4 regions of the Streptomyces sp. NPDC028305 genome follow, and region 4 is predicted to be linked to each of the others. Evidence: riboswitches for the same ligand, from Rfam matches in the RefSeq annotation. Region 4 holds a riboswitch; each other region holds the start of a gene.
What was found. Region 4 has a riboswitch for cyclic di-AMP ahead of ACZ4WQ_RS39125 (C40 family peptidase). Riboswitches for the same ligand answer to the same signal wherever they lie in the genome.
Positions count from the first base shown of each region.

Region 1: linked by a shared signal. The riboswitch ahead of ACZ4WQ_RS46215 (transglycosylase family protein) and the one ahead of ACZ4WQ_RS39125 (C40 family peptidase) in region 4 are both predicted to bind cyclic di-AMP.
Region 2: linked by a shared signal. The riboswitch ahead of ACZ4WQ_RS21450 (M23 family metallopeptidase) and the one ahead of ACZ4WQ_RS39125 (C40 family peptidase) in region 4 are both predicted to bind cyclic di-AMP.
Region 3: linked by a shared signal. The riboswitch ahead of ACZ4WQ_RS25430 (M23 family metallopeptidase) and the one ahead of ACZ4WQ_RS39125 (C40 family peptidase) in region 4 are both predicted to bind cyclic di-AMP.

Region 1 covers NZ_JBVHTN010000016.1:33,554-40,630, forward strand. The annotation lists gene ACZ4WQ_RS46200 (sensor histidine kinase) at 1-629, opposite strand, end outside; gene ACZ4WQ_RS46205 (cytochrome P450 family protein) at 1,375-2,700, shown strand; gene ACZ4WQ_RS46210 (transglycosylase family protein) at 2,866-3,861, shown strand; cyclic di-AMP (ydaO/yuaA leader) riboswitch at 4,123-4,291, shown strand; gene ACZ4WQ_RS46215 (transglycosylase family protein) at 4,293-5,003, shown strand; gene eno (phosphopyruvate hydratase) at 5,186-6,481, shown strand; gene ACZ4WQ_RS46225 (FtsB family cell division protein) at 6,573-7,077, shown strand, end outside.
Region 2 covers NZ_JBVHTN010000005.1:100,897-107,973, forward strand. The annotation lists gene ACZ4WQ_RS21440 (M16 family metallopeptidase) at 1-754, shown strand, start outside; gene ACZ4WQ_RS21445 (M16 family metallopeptidase) at 775-2,157, shown strand; cyclic di-AMP (ydaO/yuaA leader) riboswitch at 2,455-2,653, shown strand; gene ACZ4WQ_RS21450 (M23 family metallopeptidase) at 2,667-3,491, shown strand; gene ACZ4WQ_RS21455 (GntR family transcriptional regulator) at 3,718-4,476, shown strand; gene ACZ4WQ_RS21460 (HPr family phosphocarrier protein) at 4,693-4,974, opposite strand; gene ACZ4WQ_RS21465 (bifunctional acetate--CoA ligase family protein/GNAT family N-acetyltransferase) at 5,184-7,077, shown strand, end outside.
Region 3 covers NZ_JBVHTN010000006.1:30,781-37,857, forward strand. The annotation lists gene ACZ4WQ_RS25415 (hypothetical protein) at 79-555, shown strand; gene ACZ4WQ_RS25420 (hypothetical protein) at 669-992, shown strand; gene ACZ4WQ_RS25425 (aldo/keto reductase) at 1,069-2,028, opposite strand; gene ACZ4WQ_RS25430 (M23 family metallopeptidase) at 2,205-3,368, opposite strand; cyclic di-AMP (ydaO/yuaA leader) riboswitch at 3,380-3,506, opposite strand; gene ACZ4WQ_RS25435 (PP2C family protein-serine/threonine phosphatase) at 3,793-5,040, opposite strand; gene ACZ4WQ_RS25440 (DUF6227 family protein) at 5,156-5,935, opposite strand; gene ACZ4WQ_RS25445 (hypothetical protein) at 6,378-6,839, shown strand.
Region 4 covers NZ_JBVHTN010000010.1:337,389-344,465, forward strand. The annotation lists gene ACZ4WQ_RS39100 (alpha-hydroxy acid oxidase) at 1-235, shown strand, start outside; gene ACZ4WQ_RS39105 (homoserine dehydrogenase) at 266-1,339, opposite strand; gene ACZ4WQ_RS39110 (C40 family peptidase) at 1,388-2,419, opposite strand; gene ACZ4WQ_RS39115 (hypothetical protein) at 2,739-3,092, shown strand; gene ACZ4WQ_RS39120 (L,D-transpeptidase) at 3,260-3,907, shown strand; gene ACZ4WQ_RS39125 (C40 family peptidase) at 3,984-5,192, opposite strand; cyclic di-AMP (ydaO/yuaA leader) riboswitch at 5,201-5,376, opposite strand; gene pcrA (DNA helicase PcrA) at 5,533-7,077, shown strand, end outside.

The DNA of each region.
Region 1 (7,077 bases), on a different contig from region 4:
ATGATGATGCAGACGCCCTTGGGCACGGTGCGGATGGTGATGTCGATCGGCGAGTCCGGTGCCGAATAGCTGGTCGCGTTGTCCAGCAGCTCGGCCAGCGCCAGCGCGACCGGCTCGACGGCGCGGCTGACCAGGGCGAAGTTCGACTGGGAACGGATCTCGACGCGCGTGTAGTGGCGGATACGGCCCTTCGCGCTGCGGACCACGTCGTACACCGAGGCGACCGAGCGCTGGCGGCCGAGCCAGCCGTCACAGAGCACGGCGATGGACTGGGCACGCCGACCGAACTGCGAGTTCATGTGGTCGATCTCGAGGAGGTCCTGGAGCATGTAGTGCTCCCCGTACTTCTCCTGGGTCTTGGAGATCGCCAACTGCTGCTCGTTGGCGAGACCCTGGAGCGTACGCATCGCGGACTTCAGCGCGCTCTTCGTGGCTTCTTCCGCGCGGTCATGGGCTTCCTGGACCGCTGCCGAATAATTGCTTTCGAGCTCGGTATGGCGATTCTGGAGCTCGGCCTTCTCGTTGACGAGCTTTGTACGTGCCTTTCGCCCGCGGAATATGGCGGTTGCGGCGAGAGGAGTACCAACGATCAGAGCCCAGAGCGCTGGGTCCTGTATGTATTGCGTCATGAGACTCTCTTTAAGCGACTAGACCGCCAGGGACTGAAAGGGTTTCGCACGGTGCGTTCCGGATTGTCGTCGGGGCGGCGGCGAGTCAGTGGCCGGACGGGGCCCGCTCGATTCGAGGACGGCACTCCCGTCTCCACGGCGCCAGCGCGGGGGCGTCGGCCTGCCGGATCGGCTCCAGATGCCCGACTGGCGGCATAATGCTCCTCAGAGTGATGACCCTTTTCGGCTTTTTGCCGGATGCCGCGTGTCTACGCGCCCATGGCTCGCCTGGCAAGCGCGGTGATCGTATCACCAGGGTCAGGGGCCGATGTGCATGTGCCTCCGTCCCATTCGCGGCGCTGACACTGATTCAGCCACGCGGACTTCGCCCTGTGTTCACCGACTCCGCCGGGTATGGCAGGGCGTCGCGGGGCGCGCCCGTGGGCACCCCCCTGCCGGGCCTTCGGTGGCGGTCCGGTATCGGCCAATCACGCTGTGCTTGAGTGCCCGATCGGGCATTCGCACACGCATCGGATATGGCCCGGTGTTTATGCCCCTGTTTCCATGGGATCGCGAATTCGGGACCTGTCTTAGACCGTCCGGCAGTAGGGCCCGCGGCGTCGCGTGCCGATGGCTTTCGCCTGAACGCACCGCGCTCGTCGCACGCAGCGCCGCTGCGCTCTCCTCACGCGGCACGCCCAGACTCGGCCCTCGACCCGCTCCTTCTCCCGCGCTCCCTACTCCCGGACGGTCTTATCGTCGGGGGATGCCAGACCAGCCCCGCCCCGACTGCCCCTCGACCCTTTTCAGCTGGGAGTTCGCCGACGACCCGTATCCGGCGTACGCCTGGCTGCGCGAACACGAGCCTGTTCACCGGACCACCCTGCCCAGCGGTGTCGAGGCATGGCTGGTGACCCGCTATGCCGACGCGCGGGCCACGCTCGCCGATCCCCGGTTGTCGAAGAATCCGATTCACCACAGTGAAGTCGCCCACGCCAAGGGAAAGGTGGGCATTCCGGGTGAGCGCGGCGCGGACCTCATGACGCATCTGCTCAATATCGACCCGCCCGACCACACCCGGCTGCGGCGGCTGGTGTCCAAGGCGTTCACGCCGCGCCGTGTGGCGGCCTTCGCTCCGCGCGTCCAGGAGCTGACCGACCGCCTCATCGACGACTTCCAGGCGAGAGGGGAGGCGGACCTGATCCATGAGTTCGCCTTCCCGCTGCCCATCTACGCCATCTGCGATCTGCTGGGCGTGCCCCGCGAGGACCAGGACGACTTCCGGGACTGGGCCGGGATGATGATCCGTCACGGGGGCGGGCCGCGCGGCGGGGTGGCCCGGGCGGTGAAGCGGATCCGCGCCTATCTCGCCGATCTCATCCACCGCAAGCGGGAGTCGCTGCGCGAGGGTGAGGCGGATGACTTGATCTCCGGGCTGATCCGGGCCAGTGACCACGGCGAGCACCTCACCGAGAACGAGGCCGCGGCCATGGCCTTCATCCTTTTGTTCGCCGGCTTCGAGACCACCGTCAATCTCATCGGCAACGGCGTCTACGCGCTGCTGCGCGACCCCGCCCAGTGCGACCGGCTGCGCCGGGCCCTCAATGAAGGGGACGAGGGGCTGCTGGCGACCGGTGTCGAGGAACTGCTCCGCTATGACGGGCCGGTGGAGATCGCCACCTGGCGGTTCGCCACCGAACCCGTGGTGATCGGCGGCGAGCGGATCGCCGCGGGCGAGCCGGTGCTGGTGGTGCTCGCCGCCGCCGACCGGGACCCCGAGCGCTTCGACGCACCCGATGTGCTCGATCTCTCGCGCACCGACAACCAGCACCTCGGGTACGGCCATGGCATCCACTACTGCCTGGGCGCTCCGCTGGCCCGGCTGGAGGCCCAGACCGCCATTGGCACCCTGCTGCGGCGCCTGCCGGATCTGCGGCTCGCGGTGGAGCCGGAGGATGTGCGCCGGCGCGGCGGCCTGATCATGCGGGGGCTGCGCGAACTGCCCGTGACCTGGGGCCCGGTCGCCGGGGTCGGGCCGGAAGCAGGGCCGGCGGCAGGGCCCGGCAACGCCTCGGGAGCGGGGCATAGGTGACATAACGTCAGTCACGTGATCGCTGCGTGACCTGGGATACATCTGCTTGTGATGATCGTATGGCGTCGCTATGTTTCGACCGACGACTCAGCCGCCACACGAGAGGCAGAACGCATGCGCTCCGGGAACGGTCGACACCGCCGCCCCCGTCAGGCTCCGGCAATCGTGCTCGCAGCGGGGGTGACCGGCGCGGGCATCGCCATGCCGCTCTTCGGCGCCGTCAGCGCCCAGGCCGCGGAAGCCCAGACCTGGGACCGCGTCGCCGAGTGCGAGAGCGGCGGGATGTGGAGCGCCAACGGAGGCAATGGCTTCTACGGCGGTCTCCAGATCACCTTGGACATGTGGAAGAAGTACGGCGGCCAGCAGTACGCCCCGCGCCCCGACCTCGCCAGCCGCTCCCAGCAGATAGCCATCGCCCAGGCGATCCTCGGCGACCGCGGGCCGGACGCCTGGCCGAGCTGTGCGCTGGGTGCCGGGCTCGCCGACCTCGGCGACGCGCTGGACGGGAACTCCGGCGGCAAGGGCGGGCCGGAGGCCAAGGATTCGGAGGAGCCCACGGGGATCGACGACTCCAAGACGGGGGAATCGTCCGGTAATTCCGGTCAGTCCGATAACTCCCGTGAATCCGATAACTCGGAGGAGTCCGGTAAGTCCGACAAGACCGGGACGCCGGATCCCTCCGCGACCGGCGACGGCGCGGACGGCAGCGCGGTCGATGGCGCTTCCGACGGGAAGGGCCACGGCAAGTCCGGCGACTCCGACCGCGCCGCCGACGAGACGTCCCGCGGGGAGGGCGGCGCGCCCTCCGGCGCCGACAAGGGCGCCAAGGGCGACAAGGTCGACGAGGACTCCTCCGCGCCCACCGGCCGCCACCGCGGCGCACCCGACGCCCAGGAGGGCGAGTCCGGGGACGCGTCGGACGAGGCGCGGCCCTCCGGGCGGCACGCCTCGCGCGGCGGCGAGGGCCGCACCGAGATCACGCTTCCGCCCCTCGGCCGCGAGGACTCCAGCGTGCGCACCGATGACGCCTCGTCAGACACCGTGGACGGGCAGGAGGCCAACGGAGACTGGGCCCGGCTGTACCAGAGCGACAAATCGCTCATCGGGGGCAACCCCGGCCTCATCCACCCTGGTCAGCGTCTCGATCTCAGCGCGAGGTAGCGGCAGTTCGGGGTGAAATGCCCGATCTGGCGGCAGTGAGACATACATCTCGTCACATCGCCCGGCCTGTGCCTCCTGTCCGATCTTTCCGTACCCGGCCTCACCTGCGTAGATGTGGGACGGCTGGGTGCGGATCGGGCCGCCTTCGCTGAGATATGGGGGTTTGAACCTCATCGGAAGGTGTGTTTAACGTCTTCCCGCTCGCTACCGCGGGCACCGTCGATCGTCACGCCGAGTCCTGCCGGCGGTCGGGGGGAACCAGACGCGTCAGCGCCGAAGGCAGGAGCGGGGGACCCAAGGTAGGTGCCGCGGCGGCCCGGAGACGGGCTCGGTCGGCTAGGGGTGAAGACGGACGCGGTCAGCCGCGTCCGGCCGGGCAACTCACGTCCGAACCCGACAGCTCACCTCGTAGGCGTCGGTGAGGAACGAACATGCGTAACGACAAGGGTAAGCACCGCCGTCCCTCGAAGGTCACCCGCATCGCCGCACTCGCCGGCGTCGCCGGTGCGGCCATCGCCGCACCGATCCTGGGGGCCACCTCCGCCTCGGCCGCGACCACCGCCCAGTGGGACAAGGTCGCGCAGTGCGAGTCCGGCGGCAACTGGTCCATCAACACGGGCAACGGCTTCTACGGCGGCCTCCAGTTCACCAACTCCACCTGGGCCGCGTACGGCGGTACGTCCTTCGCCTCCCGCGCCGACCTGGCCACCAAGGACCAGCAGATCCAGATAGCCGAGAAGGTCCTGGCCGGGCAGGGCAAGGGCGCCTGGCCGGTGTGCGGCACGGGGCTGACCACCAGCGGCACCCCGACCCCCTCCAGCTCCACCACGCAGTCCTCGAAGCCGGCCCAGCCTGCCAAGCCGGCCCAGCCCGCGAAGCCGGCCCAGCCTGCCAAGCCCGCCCAGCCCGCCAAGCCGAAGGCGCAGCCCCGCGGCGAGGGTCAGCACGCCGCGCGCGGTGAGGCCCGCCACACGTTCAAGAAGGGCGACGGCGAGTACAAGGTCAAGTCCGGCGACACCCTCTCCAAGATCGCCGAGGCGCACCACGTCAAGGGCGGCTGGAAGAAGCTCTTCGAGCTGAACAAGGACATCGTCGAGGACGCCAACCTCATCTACCCGGGCCAGCAGCTCCACCTCGGCTGACCCCCCGCCGGGACCGTTCCCCCCAGCCCGGCGACCGCGACCCCGACATCCCCGAGGACCGCCCCGGCCGGGCGCGCCGCCCCCCCACCTGAGGCGCGCCCCGCCGGGGCTTCGTCGGGCCCGGCCCCCGGGCCCGTTAGGCTCATGCCGGAGAACGACAGACCCATACGAAGGAGAACCTCGTGCCGTCCATCGACGTCGTCGTAGCTCGCGAGATCCTCGACTCGCGAGGCAACCCCACGGTCGAGGTCGAGGTCGGCCTCGACGACGGCAGCACCGGCCGTGCCGCCGTGCCCTCCGGTGCGTCCACCGGTGCCTTCGAGGCCCTCGAACTCCGCGACGGTGACAAGAACCGTTACGGCGGCAAGGGTGTCGAGAAGGCCGTCCTCGCCGTCATCGAGCAGATCGGTCCGGAGCTCGTCGGCTACGACGCCACCGAGCAGCGCCTGATCGACCAGGCGATGTTCGACCTGGACGCCACCCCGGACAAGTCCTCGCTCGGCGCCAACGCCATCCTCGGCGTCTCGCTCGCCGTGGCGCACGCCGCGTCCGAGGCCTCCGACCTCCCGCTCTTCCGGTACCTCGGCGGGCCGAACGCCCACCTGCTGCCGGTCCCGATGATGAACATCCTCAACGGCGGCTCGCACGCCGACTCCAACGTGGACATCCAGGAGTTCATGATCGCGCCGATCGGCGCGGAGTCCTTCTCCGAGGCGCTGCGCTGGGGCACCGAGGTGTACCACACCCTGAAGTCCGTGCTGAAGGAGCGGGGCCTGTCCACCGGCCTCGGCGACGAGGGCGGCTTCGCCCCGAACCTGAGCTCCAACCGCGACGCCCTCGACCTGATCGTCGAGGCGATCAAGAAGGCCGGCTACCAGCCGGGCCAGGACATCGCGCTGGCGCTCGACGTGGCCGCCTCCGAGTTCTACAAGGACGGCACCTACACGTTCGAGGGCAAGGCGCGCAGCGCCGCCGAGATGACCGCGTACTACGCCGAGCTGGTCGACGCGTACCCGCTGGTCTCCATCGAGGACCCGCTGAACGAGGAGGACTGGGACGGCTGGAAGACGATCACCGACCAGCTCGGTGACAAGGTCCAGCTGGTCGGCGACGACCTGTTCGTCACCAACCCGGAGCGGCTGGCCCGCGGTATCGAGAGCGGCACCGCGAACTCGCTGCTGGTCAAGGTCAACCAGATCGGCTCGCTGACCGAGACCCTGGACGCGGTCGAGCTGGCCCAGCGCAACGGCTTCAAGTGCATGATGTCGCACCGCTCCGGCGAGACCGAGGACGTCACCATCGCCGACCTGGCCGTCGCCACCAACTGCGGCCAGATCAAGACCGGTGCCCCCGCCCGCTCCGAGCGCGTGGCCAAGTACAACCAGCTGCTGCGCATCGAGGAGATCCTCGACGACGCGGCGGTGTACGCGGGCCGCTCCGCCTTCCCGCGCTTCAAGGGCGCGGTCGTCAAGGGCTGAGCCCCGCCGAGTCTGACCGCCGTCCCCGGCCCCGGTCCCGTACCGTGGCCGGGGACGGCGTACACAGCGAAGTCATGACCGGGGAGGCGACGTGCCGGCGGATCGGGATCGGTTCTCCACCGCGACCAGGCTGAGGGCGTTCGGCGAGCACGCCGCCGCCCGCGTCTACCGCGCCCGTATCCGGCGCCGCCGCAGCCGTCTCACCGGCCGGGCCGCGCTCCTCGCGCTGGTCGTCTGCTCGCTCGTGGTGGCCCTCGCCTATCCGATGCGGCAGTACATCTCGCAGCGCTCGGACATCTCCGAACAGCGGCGCCAGGCCGAGAAGGAGCGCGCGGACGTCAAGAAGCTGCTGGAGCAGAAGGCCAGGCTCCAGGACCCGGCGTACGTCGAGCAGCAGGCCCGCGAGCGGCTGCACTTCACGCGGCCGGGGGAGACCGGCTACAGCGTGGTCGACGGCGGCGGCGAGACCGAGCGCTCGTCCGACCAGGGCGCGGCCGACCGCCCCTGGTACAGCAACATGTGGGACAGCGTCGATAAAGCTGACAAGGCGGATAAAGCCGACCAGGCGGACGCGACGGACCACGCGGGCCGCGCCG
Region 2 (7,077 bases), on a different contig from region 4:
CGAGCAGACTCTTGCCTGGATCGAGAAGTACTTCGGCACCATCCCCTCCCACGACGGCAAGCGCCCGCCCCGCGACGGCACCCTGCCGGAGGTGATCGGCGGACAGCTGCGCGAGGTCGTCGAGGAGGAGGTCCCGGCCCGCGCCCTGATGGCCGCCTACCGGCTGCCCCACGACGGCACCCGCGAGGCCGACGCAGCCGACCTGGCGCTGACCGTCCTGGGCGGCGGGGAGTCCTCCCGCCTGCACAACCGCCTGGTGCGCCGCGACCGTACGGCGGTGGCCGCGGGCTTCGGCCTGCTGCGGCTGTCCGGCGCCCCCTCACTCGGCTGGCTGGACGTGAAGACCTCGGGCGGCGTGGAGGTGCCCGACATCGAGGCCGCGGTCGACGAGGAGCTGGCCCGGTTCGCCGAGGAGGGGCCGACCCCGGAGGAGATGGAGCGCGCCCAGGCCCAGCTGGAGCGCGAGTGGCTGGACCGGCTGGCCACGGTCGGCGGCCGCGCCGACGAGCTGTGCCGGTTCGCGGTGCTGTTCGGCGACCCGCAGCTGGCGCTGACCGCCGTGGAGCGCGTGCTCCAGGTGACGGCCGAGGAGGTGCGGGCCGTGGCCCAGGCCAGGCTGCGCCCCGACAACCGCGCGGTGCTGGTGTACGAACCGCTCCAGGGCGCCGAGCAGGCCGAGGCCGACGCCGTCACGGACACGGACAACGACGCGGCAGCCGACGACAACGACGCAGAAGGAGAGTCGGCCCAGTGAGCGACGCCGTCACCACCACGATGACCTTCCACCCGCAGCCGCTGGGCGGCGCCGCCAAGCCCTGGGCCTTCCCGGCCCCCGAGCGCGCCGAGCTGTCCAACGGGCTGGCCGTGCTGCGCTGCCACCGCCCCGGCCAGCAGGTCGTGGCCGTGGAGGTCAACCTCGCGGCCCCGCTGGACGCCGAGCCGGCCGGGCTCGACGGCATCGCCACGATCATGGCCCGCGCGCTGTCCGAGGGCACCGACAAGCACACCGCCGAGGAGTTCGCCGCCGAGCTGGAGCGCTGCGGCGCCACCCTGGACGCACACGCCGACCACCCCGGCCTCCGCGTGTCCCTGGAGGTCCCCGTCTCCCGGCTGCCCAAGGCGCTCGGCCTGCTGGCCGACGCGCTGCGCGCGCCCGCCTTCCCCGAGGGCGAGGTCGAGCGGCTGGTGCGCAACCGCCTGGACGAGATCCCGCACGAGCTGGCCAATCCGGCCCGGCGCGCCTCGATGGCACTGTCCAAGACGCTGTTCCCGGCGGAGTCCCGGATGTCCCGCCCGCGCCAGGGCACCCAGGAGACCGTCGAGGGCATCGACGCCGCGGCCGTGCGGGCCTTCTACGAGACGCATGTCCGCCCCTCCACCACGACCGCCGTGGTCGTCGGCGACCTGACCGGCGTCGACCTCGACAAGGCGCTGGCCGACACCCTCGGCGCCTGGACGGGCGGCGCCGCCGAGCCCCGCTCCATGCCGCCGATCACCGCCGATGACACCGGCCGGGTGATCATCGTCGACCGGCCGGGCGCGGTGCAGACCCAGCTGCTCATCGGGCGGATCGGCGCCGACCGCCACGACCGCATCTGGCCCGCCCAGGTGCTGGGCACCTACTGCCTGGGCGGCACCCTCACCTCCCGGCTGGACCGGGTGCTGCGCGAGGAGAAGGGCTACACCTACGGCGTGCGCGCCTTCGGCCAGGTGCTCCGCTCGGCGGCCCCGGACGCCTCTGGAGGGGCCACGGGCGCCGCGATGCTGGCCATCAGCGGCTCGGTGGCCACCGAGGTCACCGGTCCCGCCCTGGAGGACCTGTGGAAGGTGCTGGGCACGCTCAAGGAGGAGGGCCTGACGGACGCCGAGCGCGATGTCGCCGTGCAGAACCTCGTCGGGGTGGCCCCGCTGAAGTACGAGACGGCGGCCGCGGTCGCGGGTACGCTGGCCGACCAGGTCGAGCAGCACCTGCCGGACGACTTCCAGGCGCACCTGTACGCGCGCCTCGCGGAGACCGGCACGGTGGAGGCGACGGCCGCGGTGGTGAGCGCCTTCCCGCCCGACAGGCTGGTCACGGTGCTCGTGGGCGACGCCTCGAAGATCGAGGAGCCGGTCAAGGAGCTCGGCATCGGCGAGGTGAGCGTCATCCAGGGCTGACCTGGAGATGACCCGGGGGTTTACCCCAGGTTGACGTGAGGCCGACGCGCCCGGCCGCCCTCGCGAGCTGGGCGAACGGGCCGCCGGGACAAGGACCCTGGCGCCGTTTCAGGCGCCGGGGTTTCCTTTTGTTGCCGTTTCACCGGTCGTTTCGCCCGCTTTATAGCAGAGGTTGCCCATCTGGATGGGCGTGTCTGTGGGGAAACCAACAAAAGAGCGGAACCGTTTGGTGATCGAAAGCGGTCCCGCTTAGCGTCAGTCCGGTTGCCCGCCCGAGACACGCCGCGCCCGCGGCACGGACAACCATCGCCGAATCCCCGTACGGCGCGAGCCAGGGGAACCGGGGAACCAGCCTCGCCCGTTGCCGCCCGCGGCGCCGGAGGGGCGATTCCCAGGGGTGAATCGGACGCCTTCCCCGCGAGGGGCGAGGGGCCCGTAGGAGACCTTCCTGCTCCGAACCCGTCAGCTAACCCGGTAGGCGAGAGGGAAGGAAAGGAGTGCGCCGCTTCATGGCGATCACCCGTACCACCGGGAAGCACCGCCGCCCCGGACGCGCCCCCCGTACCGCCCGCTCCGGCGCCAACCTGGCGGGCATAGCCACACTGGCCGCCTCCGGCGTGGTCGCCGGCTTCGCCGCCCCGGCGCTCGCGGCCTCGGACGACGGGCGCGGCGCCGAGGACACCGGGCTGCGCCAGGCGGTCGCCATGGGCGACGAGCTCGCCGACCAGGTCGCCGCCCAGGCGGAGACCCAGCAGTCCTTCGCCGCGGAGGCCGCCGCCAAGGCGCAGGCCGAGGCCGACGCCCGCAAGGAGGCCGCGCGGCTGGCCGCGGAGGCGAAGCGCAAGGCGGAGGCGGCCGCGAAGAAGGCCAAGCAGGAGCGTGAGGCCAAGGAGCGCGCGGCGCGCGAGGCGGAGCGCAAGCGGCTGAACATGTTCGTGCTGCCGGTCTCCGGCTCGTACCTCTCCACCAGCTACCAGGCCTCCAGCGGCCTGTGGTCCTCCGGCAGCCACACCGGGGTGGACTTCCACGCCGCGTCCGGGACCTCGGTGCACTCCGTGGGCTCCGGCACCGTCGTCGAGGCCGGCTGGGGCGGCGCGTACGGCAACAACATCGTGATCAAGATGAACGACGGCACCTACACCCAGTACGCGCATCTGTCGTCCCTCAGCGTCTCCGTCGGCCAGGCGGTCACCCCCGGTCAGCAGATCGGCCTGTCCGGCGCCACGGGCAACGTCACCGGGCCGCATCTGCACTTCGAGGCCCGCACGAGCCCGGACTACGGCTCGGACATCGACCCCGTCGCCTATCTGCGCTCGCACGGCGTCAACATCTGATCAACCGCACGCCGCCCGAAGGCCCCGGTCCCACGGACCCGGGGCCTTCGGTCTGTCTGTCTGTCCGTCCGCCCGCTGTCCGTCCGCTCGCCCTGGCCAAAAAATATCCATGAAATCCCCCCGCCCATCGGAAATTCCAGCCGCTTAGAATAGAGTCGCTGAACACGCGTCAATCGGCTGCGTTTCGCGGAGATTAAGGCGGAGGTTCGACAATGCGGGACCGTAAGTGAACGGCGATACGACCGCGGTCCACGGCAGCCGCCGGATTTCGGCGCACGCGGTGTGTACGGCGATCCGCGACGACATCGTCTCCGGCACCTTCGCGCCGGGCAGCCGGCTGACCGAGGAAGTCCTCGCCCGGCGGTACGGCGTCTCGCGTGTGCCCGTGCGCGAGGCCCTGCGCACCCTGGAGTCGGAGGGCTTCGTGACCACCCGCCGGCACGCGGGCGCATGCGTGGCCCAGCCGTCCGACCGGGAGGCCGCCGACCTGCTGGACATCCGCGCGCTGCTGGAGCCGCTGGGCGCCGCCCGGGCCGCCCAGCGCCGCACCGAGGCGCATCTGAAGGTGTTGCGCGGCCTGGTCCGGCTGGGCCAGGAGCGGGCCCAGCGCGGTCAGCTGGGCGAACTGCGGTCGCTGAGCGACTGGTTCCACGAGACGCTGGCCCAGGCGTCCGGCAGCCCGAGCCTGGCCGGGCTGCTGGTGCAGCTGCGGCGCAAGATCGCCTGGGTGTACGCGGTGGAGCCCCGCCGGTCCGCGCCGCCCGTCCCGGGCGGCCCCGGACGCCCCGACTTCTCGCTCAGGGCCGTCGAGTCCTGGAGCGAGCACGGGGCGCTGGTCGACGCGGTGGCGCGGGGCGACGCCGACCGCGCCCGGACGCTCGCCGCGGCTCACGCCGAGCGCTCGATGTCGGAATACCGGCTGCGCCGTCCCCCCCGCGTGAGGACTTCGAAACATTCCGTAAACAATGCGGGCGCGCGGAATTAACAGCGGCCCCGTATACAACTTCTTGGAATTATCGCCGATGTGTCGCGGCCGTGGATTTCCGTGGCCGCTGATTTCGTGTCCCCGTATTCAGGTGGTGTGTGCGGAGCGCGGGCGGAAAACATAAAACAACGCGGCCGCGGTCGCCCGGAATGGGGCACCGCGGCCGCGCTGCGCGGCCGTGCCGAATCGATCCGCCGACGGCGGAGCCGGAGCCAGTCAGACGGTCTCCGGCAGCTCCTCGAGCCCCTCGCCGACCAGCTTGGCCAGACGGTCGAGCGCGACCTCGGCGTCATCCGCCTCCGAGGCGAGGACGACCTCCTCGCCGCCCTGGGCGCCGAGGCCGAGCACCGCGAGCATGGACGCGGCGTTGACCGGGGTGCCGTCCGCCTTGGCGATCGTGATGGGGACGCCGGAGGCGGTGGCCGCCCGGACGAAGATCGACGCGGGGCGGGCGTGCAGGCCCTCGGCCCAGCCGATGTTGACGCGGCGCTCAGCCATGGTGTTGCCCTTCAGAAGCGGTGTGGTTGTTGTCTAGACCAAATCATACGGTGTCGGTGTCTGGGTCTGCCCGGAAGGTGTCCGAGTGGGCCCGAGCGTGCCCGTACGGGTCCGATACGGACCTTCCCTCGACACCTCCTCTTCACGCAAGAGGGGTCCGCCATTCGGATGTCCGGACCCCTCTCCACCCGCGCCGTAGGCTGGGCCCCATGCGGCCCCCGTCCGACACCCACGCCTATCCGGCCCACTGGGAGGCCGACGTGGTGCTCCGCGACGGCGGTACCGCCCAGATCCGCCCGATCACCGCCGACGACGCACAGCGCCTGGTCAGCTTCTACGAACGGGTCTCGGACGAGTCCAAGTACTACCGCTTCTTCGCGCCCTACCCCCGGCTCTCCGATCGCGACGTCCACCGCTTCACGCACCACGACTACGTCGACCGGGTGGGCCTGGCCGCCACGGTCGGGGACGAGTTCATCGCCACCGTCCGCTACGACCGGATCGACGGCCAGGGCCTGGCCGCGACGGGCCCGGCCGACGAGGCCGAGGTCGCCTTCCTCGTCCAGGACGCCCACCAGGGCCGCGGGGTGGCCTCCGCCCTGCTCGAGCACATCGCCGCCGTCGCCCGCGAGCGCGGCATCCGCCGTTTCGCCGCCGAGGTGCTGCCCGCCAACACCAAGATGATCAAGGTGTTCACGGATGCGGGCTTCACCCAGAAGCGCAGCTTCGAGGACGGCGTCGTCCGGCTGGAGCTCGACCTCGAACCCACCGACCGCTCCCTGGCCGTCATGCGCGCCCGCGAGCAGCGCGCCGAGGCCCGCTCCGTACAGCGGCTGCTCGCCCCGGGCTCCGTCGCCGTCATCGGCGCCGGGCGGGCCCCGGGCGGCGTCGGCCGCACCGTGCTGCGCGGCCTCCTGGACGGCGGGTTCACCGGGCACGTCCACGCCGTCAACCGCCGCTTCCCCGGGGAGTGGAAGCGGCTGGACCCCGAGGGCGTCCCGGCCCACCGCTCGATCCGCGAGATCGACGGGCCGGTCGACCTCGCCGTCGTCGCCGTCCCCGCCGACCAGGTGCCGTCCGTGGTCGCGGACTGCGGCGAACACGGCGTCCAGGGCCTCGTCGTGGTCTCCGCCGGCTACGCGGAGAGCGGGCCCGAGGGCCGCGACCGCCAGCGCGAGCTGGTCCGCCAGGCGCGCACCTACGGCATGCGGATCATCGGCCCCAACGCCTTCGGCATCATCAACACCGCCGACGGCGTGCGGCTGAACGCCTCCCTCTCGCCTCGGCTGCCCGCCCCCGGCCGGCTCGGCCTGTTCACCCAGTCCGGGGCGATAGGCATCGCGCTGCTCTCCGGTCTCGACCGGCGCGGCGCGGGGACCGCGGGGGTCTCCACCTTCATCTCCGCGGGCAACCGCGCCGACGTGTCCGGCAACGACCTCCTCCAGTACTGGTACGACGACCCGCGGACGGACGTCGCCCTGATGTACCTCGAGTCCATCGGCAACCCCCGCAAGTTCACCCGGCTCGCCAGGCGCACGGCCGCGGTCAAGCCGGTCGTGGTCGTCAAGGGCGCCCGGCACAGCGGCAGCGCCCCCACCGGCCACGCCGTGCCCGCCACCGGCATCCCGGACGCCACCGTCTCCGCCCTGCTGCGGCAGGCGGGCGTCATCCGGGTCGACACCGTCACCGAGCTCGTCGACGCCGGGCTGCTGCTCGGCTCCCAGCCGCTCCCCGCCGGCCCGCGCATCGCCATCCTCGGCAACTCCGAGTCCTTGGGGCTGCTCACCTACGACGCCTGCCTCGCCGAGGGGCTGCGCCCGCTGCCGCCCCGCGACCTGACCACGGCCGCCGCCCGCGACGACTTCCGGCGGGCCCTGGCAGCGGCCCTCGCCGACGACGCGTGCGACGCGGTCGTCGTCACCGCCATCCCCTGGGTCGGCGACGCAGACGCGGCCGACCTCGCCGGGGCGATGCGGGGCGCGGCCGCCGAGGCGGCGGCGGGCGGCGCGGCCAAGCCGGTGGCGGTGGTCCACCTGGAGATCCCGGGGCTCGTCGAGGCCCTGGCCGCGCCCTGGGGCGCCCCCGGAGCACACGGGGGACAGG
Region 3 (7,077 bases), on a different contig from region 4:
GGGGGTCGTGTCGGTCCGGTGGGGTTTCGGCGGGGGTCGGCATCGTGGTGGCACCTGGGAGATGAGGAGGAGGCCGCCATGAGGACACTGACGCGTTGGGCCGCAGCTGTGGTGACCGGGGCGGTGGTCGCGGTGTCGGCCGCCGTCTGCGGGTCCGCGGTGGCGGTCGGTGAAGGGGGGCGGGAGGAGGCGCGGGGCCGCCGGTTCGAGGTGCGTATGCACAACGCTTCGGGGTGTCGGCTGGTGCGCACCGACTACGGGCTGACGGCGGGGAAATTCGTCAAGCGGCCCTCGGCGACCCTGGGCAAGGGGCAGGACGGCGGGTTCAGGGCGCGGTCCCGGGCGGGGTCGCTCCGGGGGGTCGCGGGCAGTGTCGAGTACACGGCGAAGAACTGCGACGCGAGCTGGCGCAATGGGCACGCGACCCGGCTGACCTTCGGCGTTCCGTACAGCGGGATGAACAGCTTCAGCACGGACGGCGGCGGGGCGTTCGGCACCAGGCTGTCCGGGGGGAGCGGGCCGCGCGCCGTGCTCAGTTGGCGCGTGGGGAGGTAGTGGCCCGGAGCTGTTGCGGAGTCGGTGCTTGATCATGACCTCGTCGGCGCGTACGGCCGCCGCGCCGGGCATAGGGTCGAGGCACTGGACCCTCACAGTGGAGGTAAGAGGTCATGGCCGGAATTCCGGCAGGTGTGGTGGCCGCGGGCGGGCTCGTCGGCGGGTACGGGGTCGCGCGCTGGACCAAGAAGCGGCAGCTGGGTGGGGTGGCCCTGGCGGCGGCCGGGGTGGTGGCCGCGCGTGGGTGGCGGCAGAAGGCGGGGACCGGGACGGCCGCGGCGCTGAGCGGGCTGTACGTGGCGGCCTTCGCCGGGTCGCATCCGCTGGCCAAGAAGCTGGGTGCCTGGCCGTCCGTCCTCACCGTGGCCGGCGGGGTCGCCGCCGCGTCCTGGGCCGCCGCCGATCGGCGGAGTGCCGGGGCGGCCGCCCCGGCCTGAGGGGCGTGATGAGCTTCTGTGCGGCGGGGAGGCGTCAGGGCCTCCCCGCCGTTTGTGCTCTGCGGAAGCCGCGGCCTTACTCCGACGCCGACGTCAGCAGCGCCAGCTCCTCCGCCGTCAGCTTCAGCTCCGCCACCGCCAGCAGCGCCGGCAGCTGGTCCACCGTACGCGCGCTCGCGATCGGGGCCACGACCGTCGGCTGGGCCGCGAGCCAGGCCAGGGCGACCGTCGCGTGCTGGGCGCCGTGGTTGGCCGCCACGTCGTCGAGGGCGGCGAGGACCTTCTGGCCGCGCTCGGTGTCCAGGTACTTGGCCGCGCCCTCGGCCCGGGCGCTGTCGACCCTGGCGCCGGGGCGGTACTTGCCGGTGAGGAAGCCGGACGCGAGGGCGTAGTACGGGACGGTCGCCACGCCGTGGCGGGCGGCGACATCGGCGAGCGGGCCCTCGAAGGTGTCGCGGGAGACCAGGTTGTAGTGCGGCTGGAGGGCCACGTAGCGGGCCAGGCCCTCCTTCGCCGAGAAGTCCAGGGACGCCTCGAGTCGCTCGGCGGAGATGTTGGAGGCCGCGATCTGGCGGACCTTGCCCGCCTTCACCAGCTCGTCCAGCGTGGAGATGATCTCCTCCACCGGCACCGAGGTGTCGTCGTAGTGCGTGTAGTAAAGGTCGATGTAGTCGGTGCGCAGACGCTTCAGGGACTCGTCGACGCCCGTCTTGATCGCCGCGGCGGACAGGCCGCGGGGGGTCGGGACACCGGCCCCGACCTTGGTCGCGAGGACGATGTCGGCGCGGTTGCCGCGGGAGGCGAACCAGTTGCCGAGGATGGTCTCGGACTCCCCGCCCGAGTTGCCCGGCACCCACGCGGAGTAGACGTCCGCGGTGTCGATGAAGTTGCCGCCCGCCGCCACGTAGGCGTCGAGCACGGCGAAGGACTCGGCCTCGTCCGCCGTCCAGCCGAAGACGTTCCCGCCGAGTGACAGAGGGAACACGGACAGGTCCCCGAGCTGCTTGCGGTTGTCGGTCTGCTTGTTGTCAGCCATGCGTTATTTCAGCGCGGTGGCGGAAGGGCGTATTCCCATCCCTGAGCGGGTTCACCCTCGCGAAAAAAACCGGCGACCTTGGCGTCAAGGGGGGAGAGAGCGCCAAGGCCGCCGGGGTGCGGGGGCCGGACCGGTCGGACCGGTCTATAGGGCCTGCGGGGACGGGAGCGCGGCGGTCACGGGGTCAGGCCGTGGTCGCGGAGCCAGGGCATCGGGTTGATCGGGCTGCCGCCGCCCGGGCGGACCTCCAGGTGGAGGTGCGGGCCGGTCACGTTGCCCGTGGCGCCGACGCGGCCGATGACCTCGCCCGTCGTCACCGAGCCCGACGTACGGACCATCGACGACAGGTGGCAGTACCAGATCTCGGTGCCGTCGTTCAGCTTGAGCACGATGCGGTAGCCGTACGAACCGGCCCACCCGGCCGAGGTGATGGTGCCGCCGTGGACCGCCTTGACCGGGGTGCCGGTCGGGGCGGCGAAATCCTGGCCGGTGTGGTCGGCCGACCACATGTCGCCGGCCTGGCCGAACGACGCGGTCAGGGTGTACGAGGCGACGGGCAGGGTGTACTGGGCGGCGAGCTTGGCCAGGCGCTCGGCCTCGGCCTTCTTCCTGGCCGCCTCCTCCGCCTTCCGCTTGGCCTCCGCCTCGGCGGCCTTCTTCTTGGCCTCGGCCTCGGCCTTGCGCTTCGCCTCCGCGTCGGAGGCCTTCTTGGCAGCGGTGGCGGCCTTCTCGGCGGCCTGCTTGGCGGCGGCGTCGGCCGCGGCGTCGCGCTGCGACTCGTCGGCGGCGTTCTGCTGGTTCTCGGCCTGCTGGAGGATGCGGGCGCGCAGTGCCTCGCCCGCGTCGGTGGCGCCGTTCTCCTCGTCCTCGGAGGTCAGGCCGGCCGTGGAGAGGGGGGTGGCGGTGGTGGAGCCGTCGGAGTCGGAACCGGAGTCGGAGAACAGCGCGCCGATGCCGGGCAGGTCCTTGGCGTCGGGGAGGGCGTCCTGCACCTGACCGGCGACGTGCGCCAGGTCCGGCATGGATATGGGGGCCTTGGGGCGGTCCTTGGCGGTCGCCATCCCGCCGGCGCCGACCGCCGCGATCACGCCGACGCCGAGGACGGCGCCGCTGCGGGCCATGGTGCCGCCGCGCTGCTTGGGGACGCGGTGCTTGCCGCGTACGGGGGCTATGGACTCCTCGGTGGGATTCCACTCCTCCCAGGTCTCGGTGTCCTGGTCGGCCCCCGCCTTGGCGGCCGGTTCGAACCAGGAGCCGTAGCGGACCGCGGTCCCGGTACCGGTGTCGACACCGGACCGGCGGGTCGGAGCTTCTTCAAGGGCAGACCTGTTGGACGCCACGCGGGCGCACTCCTTTCCTTCCCTCTCGCCTACCGGGTTAGCTGACGGGTTCGGAGCAGGAAGGTCTCCTACGGGTCAGGTTCGACCCGATTCACCCCAAGGTTGGTGGTTCCCCGGTTCCCTTGGTGTTGCTGTTGTCGCTCTGCTGCTGGGTGCTGCCGTGCGTGCGGGATTCGGCGACGGCGCGCGGTGCCGCCTCTTGCGGCGGTTGTGACGACCGCGCTGCGTTATCGAACGTTAATAGAAGGCGTGACCTGATTCCAAGCCGTTCCCGGGAATCAGAGGAACCTTTGAGGTGAACTTAACGCCGAACATGGGACAGATGAGGGCGAGTCGGCGGCTGTCCAAGCGCACCCGGAAACGCCCTCGACCTGATCGTGCGTCAATCGTTATCCGTAATGATCATGGTCCGCTACGGAGCGTGTTAAGGCGCGGTGCCGGGCGTCACCGGGGAGCGGCGCAGCGCCAGCAGCGCCATGTCGTCCGCGGTCCCGCCGCCCGTGTGCCGCTCCACGTCCGCGACCAACGCGTCGAGCAACTCCACCGGTCCGGTGAAGCCGAGGCCGCGCAGCCGGACCGCCGGGTCGTAGAACACGCCCCGCTCGTCGCGCGCCTCGCTCACGCCGTCGGTGAACAGCAGCAGGGTCACCCCTTCGGCGAACGGCAGCTCCTCCACCCGGTCCGGCCACGCCCCCAGGTCGCCCATCCCCAGCGGCAGCGCCGGTACTTCGGGCTCGGGGCTGCACACCGAGCCGTCGGCGTGCAGCAGGAGAGGCGCCGGGTGGCCGCGGTTGATGAGGCGGAGGAGGGAGTCGCCGCGGGGGATCTCGGCGAGCACCGCCGTGATGAACCCCTCGGACTGTTCGATGTCGCCCCGCCGGGCCCGCTCCCGCTGCAACGCCCGCTCCAGGCGCAGCGCGAGCCCCTCCAGCGTCGCCTCCTGCTCGGCGGCCTCCCGGAAGGCGCCGATGGTGATCGCGACCACCTCGACCGCCCCCAGCCCCTTGCCCCGTACGTCGCCGATGAGCATCCGTACGCCGTGCGGGGTGTCCTGCACGGCGTAGAGGTCGCCGCCGATCGCGGCATCGCGCTCCGCGGCCACGTAGCGGGCCGCGACGTCCAGGCCGGCGAGGCGGGCGGGCGGCGCGGGCAGGACGGCGCGCTGGGCCGCCTCCGCGATGCCGCGCGCCGAGGCCAGCCGCCGGCCGCCGCGGTGGATGACGTGGTTGGTGAGGAGGGCCAGCAGGGCGACCGTCACGACGGTGGCGACCTCGGTGGCCGCCTGGGCCCAGTCCCCGACGCCGTGGAACTCGGCCAGCAGGCAGGCGGCGGCGACCGCTACGGCCGCGGTGACGGCCGTCAGCCGCGGCGAGTAGAACGGAGCGGCGACGAGCGGGGCGGCGGCGAGGAAGGGGGCGGCCGTGTACTGGGGCGGGGTGCCGAGGTCGAAGGCGATCCCGCCCGCGATCAGGATGCCGGGGAGCCAGGGCGCGAAGCGGCGGCCTGCGGCGCCCCCGGGCGCCTCGTCGCCCGCGCGGGGCCCGTCCGCGCGCGGTTCCCCGCGCCCGGGTGCGCGCGGTCGCGTACGCGGTCTCGTACGCCGCCTTGTACGCGGTCCCTTGAGCGGGCTCGTACGGGCGCCCGTACGAGCCCTGCTCCCTCGCACCCGCACCGGTCGCTCTCGCTTTCCCCTGGTCCTCTGCTCCTCTTACGCCACCCCACCAGGCTCCGGGTCGGCGGGGCGGCGTGCGAGTCGGTGTCGGCCAGGTGGGTGCGCGCGGGAGAAGTCAGAGGTCAACGCCGAGCGCCCGGGCGTGGCGGTCCGCCGCCAGCTCGGCGGAGACCTCGTCGAGATACACCTCGCACACCAGCCGCCCGTCGGCGGTCAGGTTGTGCTCCAGCTCCCACAGCACGATCTCGTCCCCGCCGGCCAGGAGGAACGCGTGCTCGTAGAAGCGGCACCAGGTGGCGTCGGGGCCGCCGGAGCGGCGGCGCGGCTTCGGGGCCAGAGCGATGTCATGGGCGAACGCCGTGGAGAGCAGTTGCTCGGTGGCCGCTCCGGGGCGGTCGGGGTTCTCCGCGCGGCGCAGGACGCGGCGGGCGTGGTCGGCCGAGTTGTCGGCCACGTACGCGCGCGGGGTCTCCACCGGCGCGACCGCGTGCAGCAGTTGCTCGGGCAGCCAAAGCGGTAACCCCTCCAGCTCGTCCCAGCGGGCGCCGCCGATCCGCTCGTGCACCCGGCGCTCGGCCAGGGCCAGGGCGTCCTCGTCGGCGTAGAGCTCGAAGAGGGGACGGTGGTCCTGGCCGGTGTTGTGCTCCAGCTCCCACAGCAGCAGGCTGCTGCCGTCGGGGAGCAGGAAGATATGGCGGTAGGTGCTGTAGCCGAGCGGGCCGGAGGGCTCGTTGCACTGCCGGCAGGAACGCAGCTCGGACTGGTGCATCAGGGCGTCGCGGGCCCGGCCCAGCACCGCCTCGTCGATCTCGAAGCCGTTCTGCGCGCGGGCGAGCAGCCCGTCCAGATGCTCGGCGGGCCCGCCGCCACCCGCGCCCGCTCGTGAGTGCCCCATGTCTGTCTCCTCCCGCCTCCCGGCCGTCCGCTCGCCGTCCCCCCGGCGACTTCCTCGCGCACTTACCGTAGCGGCGCGAACACAGGACGCGCGTGCGGTTCGGGCGAAGCCGTCTGTGGGCCGTACCTCACTCAGTCCTGCGTCGGGATGCTCGGATATATCACTCGTTCGGCCCGTCGAACAACCCGGACGGGGGGATTCCGCTACCGGACGGGGTTGACGAGGCCTTTTTCGCATTTCGCATAAAGGACTTCACCCCCACCTCTCACCTGTGCTCCGACCGGCCCATTTCTTTCACTGAAGCCGCAAGGCGAGCGAGGCAAAGGAGGGACTAATTATGCCGGACGAGTGAAGGTGAAAGCCAGCCCGAAGCTTTTGCAGATTTACTTCGTTGACGTCGATGTCCGCGATTCCGCGGCAGACACCCACCGGGAGGAATTAAGTGAACATCGTAAAGAAGGCAGCTCTCCTGGCTGCGGCCGCAGGCACGATCGTGCTCGTCGGCGCCGGCGGCGCGTCCGCTTACGGCGGCGGCGGTGGCGGTATTGGCGGCGTCCAGGTCAATGACTGTGACGCCTCCAGCGGCCTCATCCTCGACCTCGCCATCGCCTCGCCGACGGGCGACAACGAGATCGGCAGCGCCTGCACCAACATCAACAAGGGCGGCGTCGCCTTCCAGGAGAACGACTGTGACGCCAGCAGCGGCGTGATCGCGGGCGTCGCCGGTCTCGGCGCCACCGGCGACAACAAGATCGGCAGCAGCTGCACCAACATCTCCGAGCCCAGGGCCGTCGTTGTCAAGGAGCGTGGTGAGGAGCGCGGCGAGGAGCGTGGTGAGGAGCGCCGCGAGGAGCGCCGCGACGAGAAGTCCGGCCACGAGCGCCGTGGTGGCTACGGCGGCTGATTCCATGCCCCGCTCACTGTGTTCTCCCCGATGAGGAAAACAGGGTGAACACACCTCTGGCTTACATCGCGGCCCCGGACACCACTTCGTCCGGGGCCGCCTTGGCGTTGCGAGAGGAAATCGGCCAGCGCAGACTGACGATGTCTCTAATGCGCCGGACGGGTATAGGTGCGGCGGCCCGGAGACCCATCGCCGACCGCTCCTCGTTGGTCACATGTTCGCGGATAACCGTCGAGAA
Region 4 (7,077 bases):
CGGCGTCGAGGTGTACGCCGACAGCGGGGTGCGCCGCGGCGAGCACATCGCCGCGGCCCTCGCGCTGGGCGCCCGCGCGGTGTTCGTCGGCCGCCCGGCGCTGTGGGGCCTGGCCACGGAGGGGGCCGCCGCGGTTCAGGAGGCCGTGGAGCGGCTCACCGCCGAACTCGCCCACACCATGACCCTGCTGGGCGCCGCGGACCCGGCCGCGCTCACCCCCGACCTCGTCGCCTGAGCCCGGGCCCCGTGGCACCGTGGCCCCGTCTCACCCGAAGCCGAGGCGCCGCGGCGCGGCCACGTCCAGCGTGTCCTTGACCATGGCGAGCGCCGCGCCGAGCGGGCTGGAGCGGCCGCCGCTCACGGTGATGTCGCCCGCGTCCGGGCAGCCGTAGACCACGGCCTTCTCGGGCCCGGTGAGCGCGTGCAGCGGGTCGCCGGGAGCGGTCCGCTCCAGGCGGACGCGGACCAGCAGCGGCTCGTCGGCGGTCGCGCTCGCGACCGCCCGCAGGCGGTGGTCCGAGGCGGCGGCCGCCCGCGCGGCCCGCGCCGCGCCCTCGTCCACCGCTTCGGTCTCGGTACGGATCGCCGAGGCGTCCCACCCCCACAGCAGGGCCGCCAGCAGCCGCGCCTTCGTGGCGGCGTCGGAGCCGGACAGATCGGCGCTGGGATCGGCCTCGGCGATGCCGCGCCGCCGTGCCTCGGCGACCGCGTCGGGCAGGGAGTCTCCGGCCGCCAGGCGGTCGAGTACGAAGGTGGCGGTGCCGTTCGGGCAGGCGCGGATGGAGCGGCAGCCAAGGCCGCGTACGCCCGCCCTGGCCAGGTCGGCCGCGGGCAGGGCGGCGCCGGTGGCGCCCGAGATCCTGATCAGAGAGCCGCCCGCCGCCGCGGCGAGCCCCAGCTCCCGCCAGTGGCTGAGGAGATGGCTCTTGGTGGCGGTGACCACATGCACGCCGCGGCGCAGGGCGAGCAGCGCCTCGGCGGCCGCCTGGTCGCACACCTCGGGGGAGGACGGCACGCACTGGACCAGCACCCCGGCCCCCGTACGGTCCAGCGTCCCGGCCAGCGGCAGGGCCGGGCCCCAGGCGGAGCGGGGCGGCAGCGGCGCCCAGGTGCCCGTGCTGTCGGCGGGCGTCCCGTCGGTGGGCGTCCCGTCGGCGGGCGGCAGATACTCGGCCGAGCGGGCCCGTACGGCCGCCAGGCGCAGCCGCACCCCGTACCGGCGTGCCAGGGCCTCGCCGTGCTGGGCCAGGTGCTCGGCGTACGCCCGGCCGACCGGGCCGTAGCCGGACAGCACGACGGCCGCTGGGGCCGGCTTTTGGGCGACGGTTTCGTCCGACACGGGTGCGGGTCTCCTTCGCGCGCGGCTCGACGCTGATCCAGGAGAACGCTACGCGGGCCGGGTCGCGCCCGAGAACGGCATCTGGTCGATCGGCGCCACGCGGACGGGCGCGCCGGGGCGCGGGGCGTGGATCATGCGGCCGCCGCCGATGTAGAGGCCGACATGGCTGACGCCGGAGTAGAAGAAGACCAGGTCACCGGGGGCGAGCTCGGTGCGCGAGACCCGCCGGCCCGCGTTGATCTGGGTGTAGGTGGTGCGCGGCAGGGCTACCCCGGCGGCCCGCCAGGCGGCCTGGGTCAGCCCCGAGCAGTCGTAGCCGCGCGGGCCGGTCGCGCCCCAGACGTACGGCTTGCCGAGCGCCCCGTACGCGTACGAGACGGCGCGGGCCGCGCGGCCGGAGACGGGGGCGTACGGGGCGGTGCCGAGCCCGGTGTCCGCGCCGTGGGCGCCCTGGGCCTCGTAGCGGCGGCGCTGTTCGCCGGTCAGCTGGTCGAGCAGGGCCTCGGCGGCGGCGAGCTTCTTACGGGCGGCGCCCCGGTGGCGGGCGAGCGCCGCCTGGGCGCCGCGTAACTGGTCGAGCCGGTCCTGCGCCTCGCCGCGCACCTGGCGTAACTCCCGGCTCTGGCGGGCCAGCCCCGCGACGGCGGCGGCCTGGCGGCTGCCCGCGTGGTCGGCGAGTGAGGCGCGCCGCAGATACTGCCCGGGGGAGGAGGAGAGCGCGAGCTGGAGGGTCGGGGAGATGGTGCCGGAGCGGTACTGGGCGGTGGCGTAGGCGCCCAGGGCGTTGCGCGAGGCGTTCAGCCGCGCCGTCCGGCGGGCCGCCTCGTCGCGCAGGTCGTCGAACGACTCGCGGGCCCGGTCCGCTTTCACCTTCGCGCCGTTGTATCTCTCGTTGGCCTCCTCGGCCTCCCGCTGGTACTGGTCCACCTTCGCCCTCACCTGGGCGGGGGTGAGGCGGGTCTCGGCGTGGCCGGTGCCGCTCAAGGCGGTGGTGGCGGCCCCCGCGAGGGCGATGGCGGCGGCTGTCCAGGCGGTGCCGGCGGTGAGCGAGCGCTGCTTGGGCTTCCTGTGCGACGCCACGGCGGCGGCCACCTTCCTTCACGTTCTCGCGTGCTGTTGCGTGCTTTGTTGCTTGATGTCGGGCAGGCGGCAGCCCGCCGATGAGGCGGGGACCCTCGGTTGACGGGAGGCGGACTGCCACCTGGAGGAGGAAGCTAGGCGGGCGGCCGCGGGCGGGCGGTGCGATGAACGGGAGTGGACGGATTCGGCGCCCCGATGCCCGTAACCGACCGCCCGGCGCCCGGGCCGCCGATGACTCGAGGGCGGCCGTGATCGAAGCGGCGATAGTGGCCCACCCGGTTGCCGGGGGCTGATATGGGCCCAACTACGCTCCAAGGTCATGGACGTCCTCATCAATGTTTTCGTCGGCCTGCACATCGTCGGTATCGCCGCGCTGCTCGGCGGCTTCCTGGCGCAGCTGAAGCCGATGCGCGCGGGCGAGGGCCGGATGACCCCGGGGATGCTGCACGGCGCTCTCACCATGCTGGTGACCGGCGCCGCGCTGGTGGGGCTCAACCAGGCCGACGACAACAGCGTCAACAACATCAAGATCGGCGTGAAGCTGGCGCTGCTGATCGTGATCCTGGGGCTGGTCTATGTGAAGCGCGACGACGAGAAGGTGGAGGCCGCGGCCCTCGGCACGGTCGGGCTGCTGACCACGGCCAACATCTTCGTCGCCGTCCTGTGGACCTGAGCACCGCCCTGAGCACCGCCCTTGGGGCCTGACCGCTCCTGTCAGGTTCCGCGCAACCTTTTGTCCCCACTGTGTGTCTCATCGGGCAAGGCAGCCGAAGGGAGCGGATAGTGGGGGTACTTGCGGCGTGGGGCCGCCGGACAGGCGTGGCCTTGGGGGTAGCGGGGATGGTGGTGCCGCTGGCGGTGGCGCTGGCCACTCCGGCGCAGGCCGCCTCGTCGTGCACGACGAGCACGGGGCCGTATCAGAAGAAGGTGGAGAAGTTCCTGGGCCGCCCGGTGGACGGGCGGCAGTCGCGGGCGGACTGCCTCGCGATCCAGAAGTTCCAGGTCAACCACGGCATCAGCCCGACCATCGGCTATGCGGGACCGGTCACCTGGGGCGTGATGAACCTGATCAACACGCAGAAGGCGGCCGGGCACAACCCGAACAAGGCGAGGAAGTGCCCCACCAACAAGGGCCGCATCGCCTGTGTGGACCTCACGCGCCAGCTGAGCTGGATCCAGGACGGCTCGCGGCTGGTGTACGGCCCGGTGCCGGTGCGCACCGGCCGCGACCGGTATGAGACCCGGGTCGGGCTGAAGAAGATCTACTGGCGGAACATCGACCACTGGTCGACGATCTACGACGTCCCGATGCCGTACAGCCAGTTCTTCGACGGCGGCCAGGCCTTCCACTCCATCTCGGGGAGCGTGTGGTCGCCGCCCGGCTCCCACGGCTGCGTGAACATGCGCAAGGCGGACGCCAAGAAGTACTGGAGCCTGCTGCGGAACGGCGACGACGTCTACGTGTACGGCCGCAAGCCCGGCACCTGAGCCACCGTCTCCCGGGTCCCGGGAGACGGGTTCCGGGTCCCGGTGGGCCGACCGCCCTCCGGGACCCGGGAAGCCGCTACGCCGGCCGGACGCTGCCGTAGATCGGCATCTCGGTGATCGGCGCCTTCTTCACCACATCACCCGGCTTCGGGGCATGAATCATCATTCCGTCGCCTATATAGAGGCCGACATGGCTGATGTCGTCATAGAAGAAGACGAGATCGCCCGGCTGGAGGTCGGCGGTCGACACCCGCGTGCCGACCTTCACCTGGTCCCAGGTCGTGCGCGGCAGTGAGACCCCGGCGGCCTTCCAGGCGGCCTGGGTGAGCCCCGAGCAGTCGTAGGAGTTGGGGCCGGTCGCGCCCCAGACGTACGGCTTGCCGACCTGGGCACGCGCGAAGGCGATGGCCTTGTCGGCCTTGGTGGTCTGCGAACTGGAGGAACCCGAAGAGCCCGAGGAGCCCGACGAACCCGAAGACCCGGACGAGCCGGCGGACCCCGAAGAGCTGGAGCCGCTCGCCTGTTCCTGCTGTTTCTGCTGCGCCTGCTGCTCCTGCTGTCGCTTCGCCGCCGCCTCCCGCTGCTGCCGCGCCAGCTCCGCGGCCTTGCGCTGGGCCTCCTCTTCCTTCTTCTTCTCAATCGCCGCCAGCCGCGCCTTCTCCTCCGCGGTCAGCTTCGAGAGCAACTGGCGCGCCTGGGTGAGCTTGCCCTGGACGGTCTGCTTCTGGGTCTTCAGCTCCTGTTGCGAGCGGGTCAGCGTGGCCAGGCTCTCACTGGCCTTGGTGCGCTCCTTGGCGGCCGTGGCCTGTTGGGTCAGAAAGTCGTCGACGGCCTTCTTCTGCCCGCTGGACAGCCGGTCCATCAGATGGGACTGGTCGAAGATGCCCTTCGGATCCGAGGCGAACAGCAGCGTCGCGGCGCTGGAGGCCATGCCGCCGTTGCGGTACTGCGCGGCCGCGAGGCTGCCCAGGGTGCGCCGCGCCTCGTTCAGCTTCTCGGTGCGCTTGGCGACGCTGTCCAGGAGCTGGTCGACCTTGGCGCGCTGCCGGCCGGTGCGCTCCTTGGCCGCGTTGTAGCTCTGGGTGGCGGACTCCGCCTGGTGGTAGAGGGTGTCGACCTTCTTCTTGACCTCTTCGACCGACGGCTTCGGCTTGCCGGGCTCGGCGCTCGCCGTCTGGGAGAGGAGGGTGACGGATGCGAGGGCGGCCGTCGTGACGCCGACGGCGGTGCGGCGGCCGGTGGCCGAGTCCAGTATTCGGGTCCGCGGCTTGCGGTGCGACGCCAAGGGAGGCGACTCCTTCCGTGGACCGCCTACCGGGTTAGCTGTCGGGTTCGGGCGTCGGAAGGCTGCCCTACGGACCGGATGGTGACGGCCGACGTCGCCACATGGTCCGATTCACCCCAGTGGTGCCTCTGGGTCCCCGGCTCCGGCTGCCTCGCGGCGGGACCGGACTCGGCGGAGACAGCCCGTGTCGACGCGGTCGCCGACGGGTTCCGGACCGCCTGATCGAGGACGGTAGTGGGCTTGTGGGGCTCATGTGAAGCCTGGTGTTCGAATTGTCCCGAAACCGTTTCGTGACATCCGCACGTACGCTGTCAGTGCGGCAGCCTAGACTCGGTGAGCGATGAGCAGCCTCTTTGACGACAGCTTCCTGGCGGACCTCGGGCCCTCGGACGAGGAGCCTCCGCCGCCCGAGGACGACGGCCACCCCGCAGCTGAGGGCGTTCCACACGACCTCTTCGACGGGAAGTTCGACGCGCCCGTCCCCAGGGAGGCGTACTACCGCGACGGCGCGGCGCGGCCCGCGGTGGACACGTCCGCGCTGCTCGAGGGGATGAACGAGCAGCAGCGGGCCGCCGTGGTGCACACCGGCTCGCCGCTGCTGATCGTCGCGGGCGCCGGGTCGGGCAAGACCAGGGTGCTCACCCACCGCATCGCGTATCTGCTCGGCGCGCGCGGGGTCCACCCCGGCCAGATCCTCGCCATCACCTTCACCAACAAGGCCGCGGGCGAGATGAAGGAGCGGGTCGAGGAGCTGGTCGGCCCGCGCGCGAAGGCCATGTGGGTGTCGACCTTCCACAGCGCCTGTGTGCGCATCCTGCGCCGGGAGTCCAAGAAGCTGGGCTTCACCTCCTCCTTCTCGATCTACGACGCGGCGGACTCCAAGCGGCTGATGGCGCTGGTGTGCCGGGATCTCGACCTGGACCCGAAGCGGTATCCGCCCAAGTCCTTCAGCGCCAAGATCTCGAACCTGAAGAACGAGCTGATCGACGAGGAGACCTTCGCCGGGCAGGCCGCGGACGGCTTCGAGAAGACGCTCGCCGAGGCGTATGTGATGTACCAGTCGCGGCTGCGCGAGGCCAACGCCCTCGACTTCGACGACATCATCATGACGACGGTCAATCTGCTCCAGGCGTTCCCCGACGTCGCCGAGCACTACCGCCGCCGCTTCCGGCACGTCCTGGTCGACGAGTACCAGGACACCAACCACGCGCAGTACACGCTGGTGCGCGAGCTGGTCGGGCCGGGCCCGGTGGCCGCCGCGGACGGCGGCGCGGACGAGGGCGAGGTGCTCGGGGCCGCCGAGCTGTGCGTGGTGGGCGACGCCGACCAGTCGATCTACGCCTTCCGGGGCGCCACGATCCGGAACATCCTCCAGTTCGAGGAGGACTACCCGGACGCCACGACCATCCTCCTGGAGCAGAACTACCGCTCGACCCAGACGATCCTCAGCGCGGCCAACGCCGTCATCGAGCGCAATGAGAACCGGCGCCCGAAGAACCTGTGGACCGACGCCGGCGCCGGGGCGACCATCACCGGCTATGTGGCCGACACCGAGCACGACGAAGCGCAGTTCGTCGCCGACGAGATCGACCGGCTGACGGACGCGGGCGACGCCAGGTCCGGAGACGTCGCCGTCTTCTACCGGACCAACGCCCAGTCCCGTGTCTTCGAGGAAGTCTTCATCCGGGTCGGCCTGCCGTACAAGGTCGTCGGCGGCGTGCGCTTCTACGAGCGCAAGGAGGTCCGTGACGTCCTGGCGTATCTGCGGGTGCTGGCCAACCCGGAGGACTCCGTCCCGCTGCGCCGCATTCTGAACGTGCCGAAGCGCGGCATCGGCGAGCGCGCCGAGGCGATGATCGACGCGCTGGCGCAGCGCGAGAAGATC